Regions from separate parts of the Bacillus sp. SYZHCR11 genome, predicted to be linked through region 2. Evidence: predicted binding sites of a transcription regulator. Region 2 holds the regulator's gene; the other holds the start of a gene.
The links. Region 2 encodes LexA, which represses DNA repair genes until DNA is damaged. Its sites were predicted from a motif close to CGAACATATGTTCG; they were not measured.

Region 1 (4,431 bases), 140 kb from region 2:
TGGGGTCATACTTTCACCTCCTCTTGCTATGAACTTGGTTTTTGCTTAAATAAGTGCCGGCATGTACATTGTCTGATTTTCTCAACATACAGAACCTTCACAGGGAATGAGTCTCTCATGCCCTTGTCAAGTTTAAATGGTTTAACAATCATGTTAAAAAAACAAATGTTACAACTTCATTGTAATTGTGTCGGAAATACTTGTCAAGCTTGCCAGCTTAACGATTCGCCTTCAGCTCGGATCGCCGCCCATGTATATATCATACCATACCTTCATCCGCTTTTCGTGAATGACGGCTCTGTCAGTCCGCCTGGTTAAGCAATTGGTAAATTCTATTGTTTACCTGTCCTAATTTGGCGTTATTCTGAATGTTTGACAGTAATATGACATATTTGCTTGCCGAATGGCTGAAACTGTTTAAAATGTTGTAACCGGGCATAACACCGTGATTGGAATAGCTGCCCGGATCAATGTAAAACCCCATCCCGTAAGCGGCACTGCTTCCTGCTGTAAACATTTTTGTGAAGCTTTCTTTTGAAAGGAGCGTGCCGTTTACGATCGCTTTATCAAATTTATAAAGATCTTCAGCGCTCATATACATGTCGCCCGCCCCGTAAAGCTGCGATAAGTCCAAAAGGTGCGGCGTTACAAGACTGCCGCTCTCATCGACTTTGTAGCCGACGGCAGGATATTTGGCTTCAGCAAATGTTTTGTAAAATCCGGCGTGCTTCATTCCGGCCGGTTTGAACACGTGTTCTTTTATATATTGTTCATAAGACTCCCCGCTGACCTGAGATACGATATAAGCAAGCACTGAATAGTTGGAATCCCTGTAATCCCAAACCCCGGGCTGCCTTTTAATTCCGCGGTATTCTATATCCTTGATTAAATCAATTGGAGAAATCGGTCCCCGACCCTCAATATGCCCGTTTATGCCGGACGTATGATTGAGCAGGTTTTTCAATGTGATGCGCGTGCCGTTAGGAAAATTCGGCAAGTATGTACTGACGGGGTCACTCGTCTGCAGCAGCCCTTTTTCTTCAAGCTGCAGGACAGCCGTCGCGATTAACGCTTTTTGTGAAGAACCGATATAATATGATGTCTCCGGATTGTTTTTAATTTTTTGTTTTCGGTCTGCATAGCCAAAGCCTTTTTTCAGCACAACTTTTCCATCTTTTACGATCATTGCTGTGCCGCTGAACCCGATCTGTTGCAAGTAATTGCTGATCTGTTTATTGTGATCGATTGATTTAGGTGTTTTCTCTTTTTGCGTCTTTTCTTTTTTCTGTTGAGTCTGGTCTTTTGAAGTATCAGATTGAGCGGCGGGAGCGTTTTTAACGGATTCCTTCTCCCGATGATGCGCTGTGACGGTCCAGATCATAATAAAAACAGTGACAAGCAGCAGAAAAAGAAACAGCCCTCCCGTTTTCATCAGCTTCTTCTTTCTTTTTTTATTTATTCTTGTGCGGCGGGGGCTCGTCATCTTTTTTCCTCCTCAGATATAATTTCAACTTTCGCCATGATGTTAGACGAGTGAAGGGTGAAAAAAGTTGTAACATTCCAGATAAAATTTTCCGCACAGCCAGTGTTTTTTTGAAACATACAAAAAAAAAGAGCGGAAATTGCTTATTCCGCTCTTTTGATCGTGTTTTTATTCTTCTAATTCCATCTCTTCCTGAACTTCTTCCGCTTTGTCCGTTACACCGTTATTGTCTAAACCGTAATATTCACGGATTTGTTCCTGAATCATCAGCATGATGTCTTTATTTTCTTTTAAGAACTGCTTGGCGTTTTCACGGCCCTGACCGAGGCGTTCTTCTTCATAAGAATACCACGAACCGCTTTTTTGCACGATATCCAGTTCAGTTCCAAGGTCGATGATTTCCCCTTCTTTGGAGATTCCTTCACCGTACATAATGTCCACTTCAGCCGTACGGAACGGAGGAGCGACTTTGTTTTTTACGACTTTAATTCTCGTTTTATTCCCCATCACGTCGTTGCCCTGCTTTAATTGCTCGGCACGGCGCACTTCAAGACGCACGGAAGAATAGAATTTCAGCGCGCGGCCGCCCGGTGTCGTCTCCGGATTTCCGAACATAACGCCGACTTTTTCACGAATCTGGTTAATAAAGATTGCGATTGTTTTAGATTTATTGATAGCGCCGGAAAGCTTACGGAGCGCCTGAGACATAAGACGCGCCTGTAAACCGACGTGTGAATCACCCATGTCACCTTCAATTTCAGCTTTTGGAACAAGCGCCGCAACAGAGTCAACGACTACGATATCAACAGCTCCGCTTCGCACCAGCGCTTCAGCAATCTCAAGCGCCTGCTCTCCCGTATCCGGCTGAGAAAGCAGAAGCTCTTCGATATTGACACCGAGCTTTTGCGCGTAAACAGGATCAAGAGCATGCTCAGCATCAATAAATGCTGCCTGTCCGCCTTTTTCCTGAACCTCAGCGATTGCGTGAAGCGCTACAGTCGTTTTACCTGAACTTTCAGGTCCGTATACTTCAATAATCCGTCCGCGCGGGTATCCGCCTATTCCGAGAGCGGTATCAAGTGCAAGGGAGCCGCTTGGCACCGTTGAAATTCTTGTATCCGTTTTTTCTCCGAGCTTCATGATGGAACCTTTGCCGAATTGTTTTTCTATTTGCTTAAGAGCCATATCTAAGGCTGCCTGACGATCACTCATTTATTTTTTCCTCCTTTATCTTGCCACTACATATACTATACCTTGTTTATTGGCATTTGCCAAGAAAAAAGCGAACGCATATTCGGATTTTTTCCGCGTTCGCTTTTCTGCAAAAGAGCATAATTTCCCTTATAAAACTTAAAAATCAGAGAAAAAAGCTCTTTAAAACTTTATTTTTGATCCAGCATTTTTAAAATGAGATGGCAGCCGTATTTAGCGGCGCGCTTTCTGATTCCGGTTCTTGAGCCGGCAAAGTGAAATTCGTGCACCTCTTCTTTTCCTTCCGTTGATATGCCGATAAAGACGCGGCCCGGCGCATGCCCTTCCTGCGGGTCGGGACCCGCGACCCCGGTAAAGCTGATGCCGATATCGCTTCCGGTCAGCTTTCTCACACCGGCTGCAAGCTCTTTCGCACACTCTTTGCTGACCGCTCCGCTTTCTGCGAGCGTCTCAGCTTTCACGCCGAGCACATGCTGTTTCACGCTGTCGGAATAGCAGACAACGCCTCCTGCAAATAGTTGAGACGCACCGCTTAAATCAGTCACCCACTCTGAAAACAGGCCGCCTGTAAAGCTTTCGGCAGAAGAAATCGTGATTTTGTTTTGTCTGCATGCTTTTGAAAGCTCCTTCACCAGGGACGTATCATCATATCCGTAGAAAAATTCACCGACACGTTCTAAAATGGCGGCTTCCGTTTCTTTTAAAAGCCGTTCTGTTTCTTTTTCGTCAGCATGTTTCGCCGTTAAACGCAGCGTGACCTCGCCGTCAGCAGCAAGCGGCGCAATCGTCGGATTCGTCTGCGCGTCAATGATATCTTCTAAATCAGCTTCAAGCTGGGATTCACCGATTCCGAAAAACCGCAGCACGGTTGAAACGATTTTCTCATTAGAACCAAGCTTTTTAAGAAGCAGCGGTTTCGCTTCATTTTCAAACATCGGACGCAGCTCGCTCGGCGGCCCGGGAAGCAGCATATAAAGCCTTGAGCCGTGCTCTGCAAGCATTCCCGGTGCCATACCGAAATGATTCGCCAAAACGTCCGAGCCCTCAATGACGAGCGCCTGTTTGCGGTTATTCGGCGACATGGTCCGTTTTGTTTTCGCGAAATATTCTTCGATCGACCGGAACGCTTCGTCATTCAGAACGAGCGGGCGCCCCAGTGTGTTTGCAATGGTTTCTTTCGTCAAATCGTCCTTGGTCGGTCCGAGACCGCCTGAAAAAATAATCAGGTCTGAGCGCTCTTCGGCAATGCGGATGACTTGCTTAAGCCGCTCCGGATTGTCACCGACAGCGGTATGGTAAAACACGTTTACACCGATTTCCGCCAGCTCTTTACTGATAAACTGCGCGTTCGTATTGGCGATCTGGCCGAGCAGAAGCTCCGAGCCGACCGCAATGATTTCTGCTTTTTTTGCTATTTCCATCTTTAAGTCCTTCTTCCTTAGTTAGATGTTTTTAACGCATCCCAGTTCTTCGCAAAATAATCCCAGCCGGAAATGACTGTGAAGAGCACGGCCACCCATAAAGCGATATCGCCGAACGGGAAAGAAACGAGCTCAAACGGAAGATTATGCAGCAAAAGCGCGGCAACAGCGATGATCTGGGCCCATGTTTTAATTTTCCCCAGCATATTGGCGGCTACAACTTCCCCCGTTCCCGCCAGCACAAGTCTTAATCCCGTTACGGCAAATTCGCGGCTGATGATGATGATGACCATCCACGCCGGCGCAAGGTCAAAT
Region 2 (4,431 bases):
TCTTCCGGAACATAAAAATCTTCTTCAAACGTCCAAGCATACGCTTCTTTTGTCAGCTTGCTCTCTTCTAGTCCTAACGGAGCGCCGTGAACGCCGGATGTGCCCGCACGGTTTGGAGAACCGAAACCGATCGTGGTTTTCACTTCAATCAAAGTCGGTTTTTTATCATTCTGGCGCGCTTTTTCAATTGCAGCCGTCAATTCAGCGATGTTGTTTCCGTCCTCAACATAAAGAACTTCCCAGTTCATTGCTTCAAAACGCTGCTTTACATTTTCAGAGAAAGAACGGTCTAAATCGCCGTCTAAGGAAATGTCATTAGAATCGTATAATACGATCAGGCGGCCTAATTCAAGATGGCCTGCAAGAGAAGCGGCTTCGGAAGAAATGCCTTCCATTAAATCGCCGTCTCCGCAAATACTGTATGTATAATGATCAACTACATTGAATGAATCACGGTTATATGTCTCAGCCAGATGGCGTTCTGCAATTGCCATTCCCACTGCCATTGCAATCCCCTGTCCAAGCGGCCCGGTCGTTGCGTCTACTCCGGCTGTATGCCCGAACTCCGGATGTCCCGGTGTTTTGCTTCCCCATTGACGGAACTGTTTCAAGTCTTCAATGCTGAGGTCATATCCGCTTAAATGCAGCATGCTGTATAAAAGCATTGAACCGTGGCCTGCTGATAAAACAAAGCGGTCGCGGTTAAACCAGCCCGGATTCTGCGGATTTACATTCATAAATTTCGTCCACAGCGTGTATGCCATCGGAGCGGCTCCCATCGGCATGCCCGGGTGTCCGGAATTCGCTTTTTCAATTGCGTCTATAGATAGTGTACGAATGGTGGCAACTGATTTCTTTTCAATTGTATCCATTATAATCCCCTTCCTTATTGTTGTACCTTTTCATCATAAAGCGATGCTGACTTTTTCTCAACTCTTTCAGCTTAAATTTGAGATAAACTTGTTGAAAATTGTCGTAAAGCACATCCTGATATTAGTATATACGAAAAAAGAATACGTATTGCCGTATTCTTTCTGTTTAGTGAAGATTATTTTTCTGTTGTTCTCTTTTTAATTTTTCAGGGGTGACATCGTTGCCTTCCGGATCAATCACTTTTACGCTCTTTAACGTATTTTTCATTGAGGAGCGGAATCCTTTCAAATACTCCTGGCGAAGCTTTTGCTGTTCAGCTTTTTCCTCATCCGTTATTGTGTTTGATTTAGCTTTTTGAGCCAATTCGTTAATTCTTGCGATTTTTTCTTTAGAAATCATAATAAGCTCCTTTGGTGCGTGTTGATTATATACTACTAAAACGCAGTCTTTTTTACAACTGATGCGCGTCAGCTGCCTTCTGTGTCTGCGGTATATTCCTGAAACCGCCGGTGAACCGTGGCTTTGGACACGTCATACCCGAATCCTCTTAAGGTCGCTGCGATTTCTGCAAAGGTAAGCTTGTTGGCTCTCAGCCTGATAATTTCCGAAACCGGAACCTCTTTTTTTTCTTTTCCGCTGTTTTCATGTCTGTTTTTCAGATTCCGTTCAGGCTTGTAGCCGTTTTTCACGGCTCTTTTCATTCCCCGCCGGATTTTCATATTGTGAATTTTCCTTTGATATTCCTCAACAATACTGACGATTTCAAGTACCATCGAATCAGCTTCGGAAAGCTCCAGTTCACCTTTATGAGCCGTCGTATATATTTTAACGTTCTCCCTGTAAATACAATGCAAAAGCGCAATCTTGGCGTTTCCTCTTCCCAATCTCGTTTCGTCCTGCACCAATATCGCGTCAATATGTGATTTTTTAATTTCATCAAGCATTTCAAATACTCCGTCGCGGTCCATTTCGTAACCGCTGGCTTTCTCAGAAATGACTTTCACGACTTCCATGCCGTTTGCAGCAGCGATCTCACTGAGCTCCTCTTCCTGTCTTTTTAATGACGTTTGCTGCTGTTCTTTGTTTGTGCTTACGCGGGCATAAATGAGCGCCTTCATTTCTCTCTTTCCTCTCTAATTGACAATGGCCAGCTGATATACGGCCGGATGCTTCTTCTTAACCGGTAGAATAAGTTCGTCTCCGGGCTTTATATCAGCAGTCTGGAGATGATTATTCTCCGTCACCCACTCAATGAAATCTTCTTTATTAATGTGTTTCTTTTCTGCTACATGATCCGCAAGTGACCAGAGTGTATCGCCGTCCTGAACCTTTATTTTAACATATTGGCTGAGGGACTGATCATTTCCCGCACATGAAACAAGTAAAATAGCGGCACTTAAAATCGCAGTAAACAGCCCGACAAATATGATAGATTCTTTCGCCATGTAAACAACCTCCGATAAGAATGTTTGTTCGCTTTTTATATCTTTCAGTATATACGAACAAATGTTTCTGTCAATCGTTTTTTTCGAACCTATGTTTGTACTGTCAGGAAAATCATGCTATAATCTACTTAAAATCGACGTTTTGAGGTGCGAAATATGACGAAGCTATCAAAAAGGCAGCTTGATATCCTGCGTTTTATTAAAGAAGAGGTAAAAACGAAAGGATATCCGCCTTCTGTAAGAGAGATAGGAGAAGCAGTAGGACTGGCTTCCAGTTCAACCGTGCACGGCCATTTGGCGCGGCTGGAGACAAAAGGCCTGATCAGACGGGACCCTACGAAACCGAGGGCGATTGAGGTATTGGATGAAGAAGAAGTCCATATTCCGAAAAGCCAGGTCGTAAACGTTCCGGTCATCGGGAAAGTGACGGCGGGTATTCCGATTACGGCTGTTGAAAATATCGACGAGTATTTTCCGCTTCCTGACCGGATGGTTCCTCCGGGCGAACATGTCTTTATGTTAGAAATCATGGGAGAAAGTATGATTGACGCCGGCATTTTTGACAAAGATTACGTCATTGTCAAACAGCAGAACACGGCCAATAACGGAGAAATCGTCGTAGCTATGACCGAAGATGATGAAGCGACGGTCAAGCGCTTCTATAAAGAAGACAATTATGTGCGGCTGCAGCCGGAAAATCCGACGATGGAGCCGATTATCCTGCAAAACGTAAGCATTTTGGGGAAAGTGATCGGCGTATTCAGAGCCGTCCATTAATTCTATTAAACTTCATTTATCGTAAAAAACCCCTCTGTAAGGGGTTTTTTTGCATAAAAAAAGCAGATTCGCCCTGGCTTAAGAAACGAACCTGCTAAGGAGGAAAAACTTACATTCTTATTATCCGACATCACACTTTTGAAGTCAACTAATAATGTTTCCCTCAAGAAACTTTTCATCCATTTTTCAACTTTTTATATATTTGTGCGTGATGAATTTGCTTTTTTATCTTTTCTTTGGGCGGGCACGTCAAAAATTTATGTATGAATATTTAGTACATAGTGTAATAAGTTAAATATAAATATAAAAAAACCCGCTGCCTTTAGCGAGTATCTATTTTCAATCAAAATGATAATATTCTACACCGTAGAACCCTTTAATATAGACGGGACCACAGACGTTTGAAGAACTTTCAACCAGAATCCTGTATTTGTGATACGGATCAATTGATTTTTTATCCTGGGCACTGAGGTTTAACCAGCTGCCGCTGTAGTTTTTAGAACTTAATGTATAAAAATTTCCGTTCAGCGCCATCCGCTGGAGTTTCATGCTTAAACCGCACGAAGAGTTGTTCATTATGGTGAACTTATAGCCTAAAAAGTAATCGTCGGCAGCTACAGCACCCGGATTTTCAATATGAAACTCTTTTGCGTTTCCCTCCAAAGTGAAGCTTGTTTTTGATCCGAATTCAGTGGTAGCCGCTTTAGCTGAGTGTATTCCGCTAAAACATAATAAAAAAACAGCAATACATATCCAGTATTTTTTCATTTGCATCCCCCTTTTTACATATTTTAACTTGTGAATCCTGTGATGTCTATTCACATTTTACTTTATAACCACTATATACCAGTTTAAAAATTTGCGGATTGCTTACAATGAAGACTAAACGAAATAACGAAGGTGGTTCAAATGAAACACGTAATTGCTTTCGCTTCTAAAACGGCGCTCACACTTGCTTTACTGTACATTGTTCTGGATCTTATGTACCAAGTAACCTTTTTAAACGTTCTGTTTATTACAGTGATCTTAAGTTTAATCACTTATTTTGCGGGTGATTGCATGATTCTGCCGAGAACAAGCAATTTCACAGCCGTTGCAGCTGATTTCGGAATTTCATTCATTATATTATGGATATTCCTGATGAACATTGGCGGGTTTAATGTCTCTCCTGCCGCGGCAGCGGTTATCTCTGCACTTTGCATTTCTGTTTTTGAGGCATTTTTTCACCGGTATTTGCAGCAATATGTACTTCCCGAAGATTATAAGGACACAACAGAGACGGATAGCACGCTATGGAGCTATCAAACCGAGGCGTCTGAAGAATTAGTGTCGGAAA

Region 1: the regulator LexA is predicted to act here: its motif matches at 2,767-2,780, upstream of recA (recombinase RecA).

The regions. Positions count from the first base shown of each region.
Region 1 covers NZ_JBXUND010000001.1:599,126-603,556, forward strand. Annotated here, with positions in the region: gene rny (ribonuclease Y) at 1-9, opposite strand, end outside; gene AC2CGA_RS02530 (serine hydrolase domain-containing protein) at 302-1,483, opposite strand; gene recA (recombinase RecA) at 1,652-2,695, opposite strand; gene AC2CGA_RS02540 (competence/damage-inducible protein A) at 2,866-4,116, opposite strand; gene pgsA (CDP-diacylglycerol--glycerol-3-phosphate 3-phosphatidyltransferase) at 4,134-4,431, opposite strand, start outside.
Region 2 covers NZ_JBXUND010000001.1:455,628-460,058, forward strand. Annotated here, with positions in the region: gene tkt (transketolase) at 1-872, opposite strand, end outside; gene AC2CGA_RS02100 (DUF896 domain-containing protein) at 1,039-1,272, opposite strand; gene AC2CGA_RS02105 (YneB family resolvase-like protein) at 1,341-1,991, opposite strand; gene yneA (cell division suppressor protein YneA) at 2,007-2,318, opposite strand; gene lexA (transcriptional repressor LexA) at 2,475-3,095, shown strand; gene AC2CGA_RS02120 (hypothetical protein) at 3,435-3,863, opposite strand; gene AC2CGA_RS02125 (YndM family protein) at 4,005-4,431, shown strand, end outside.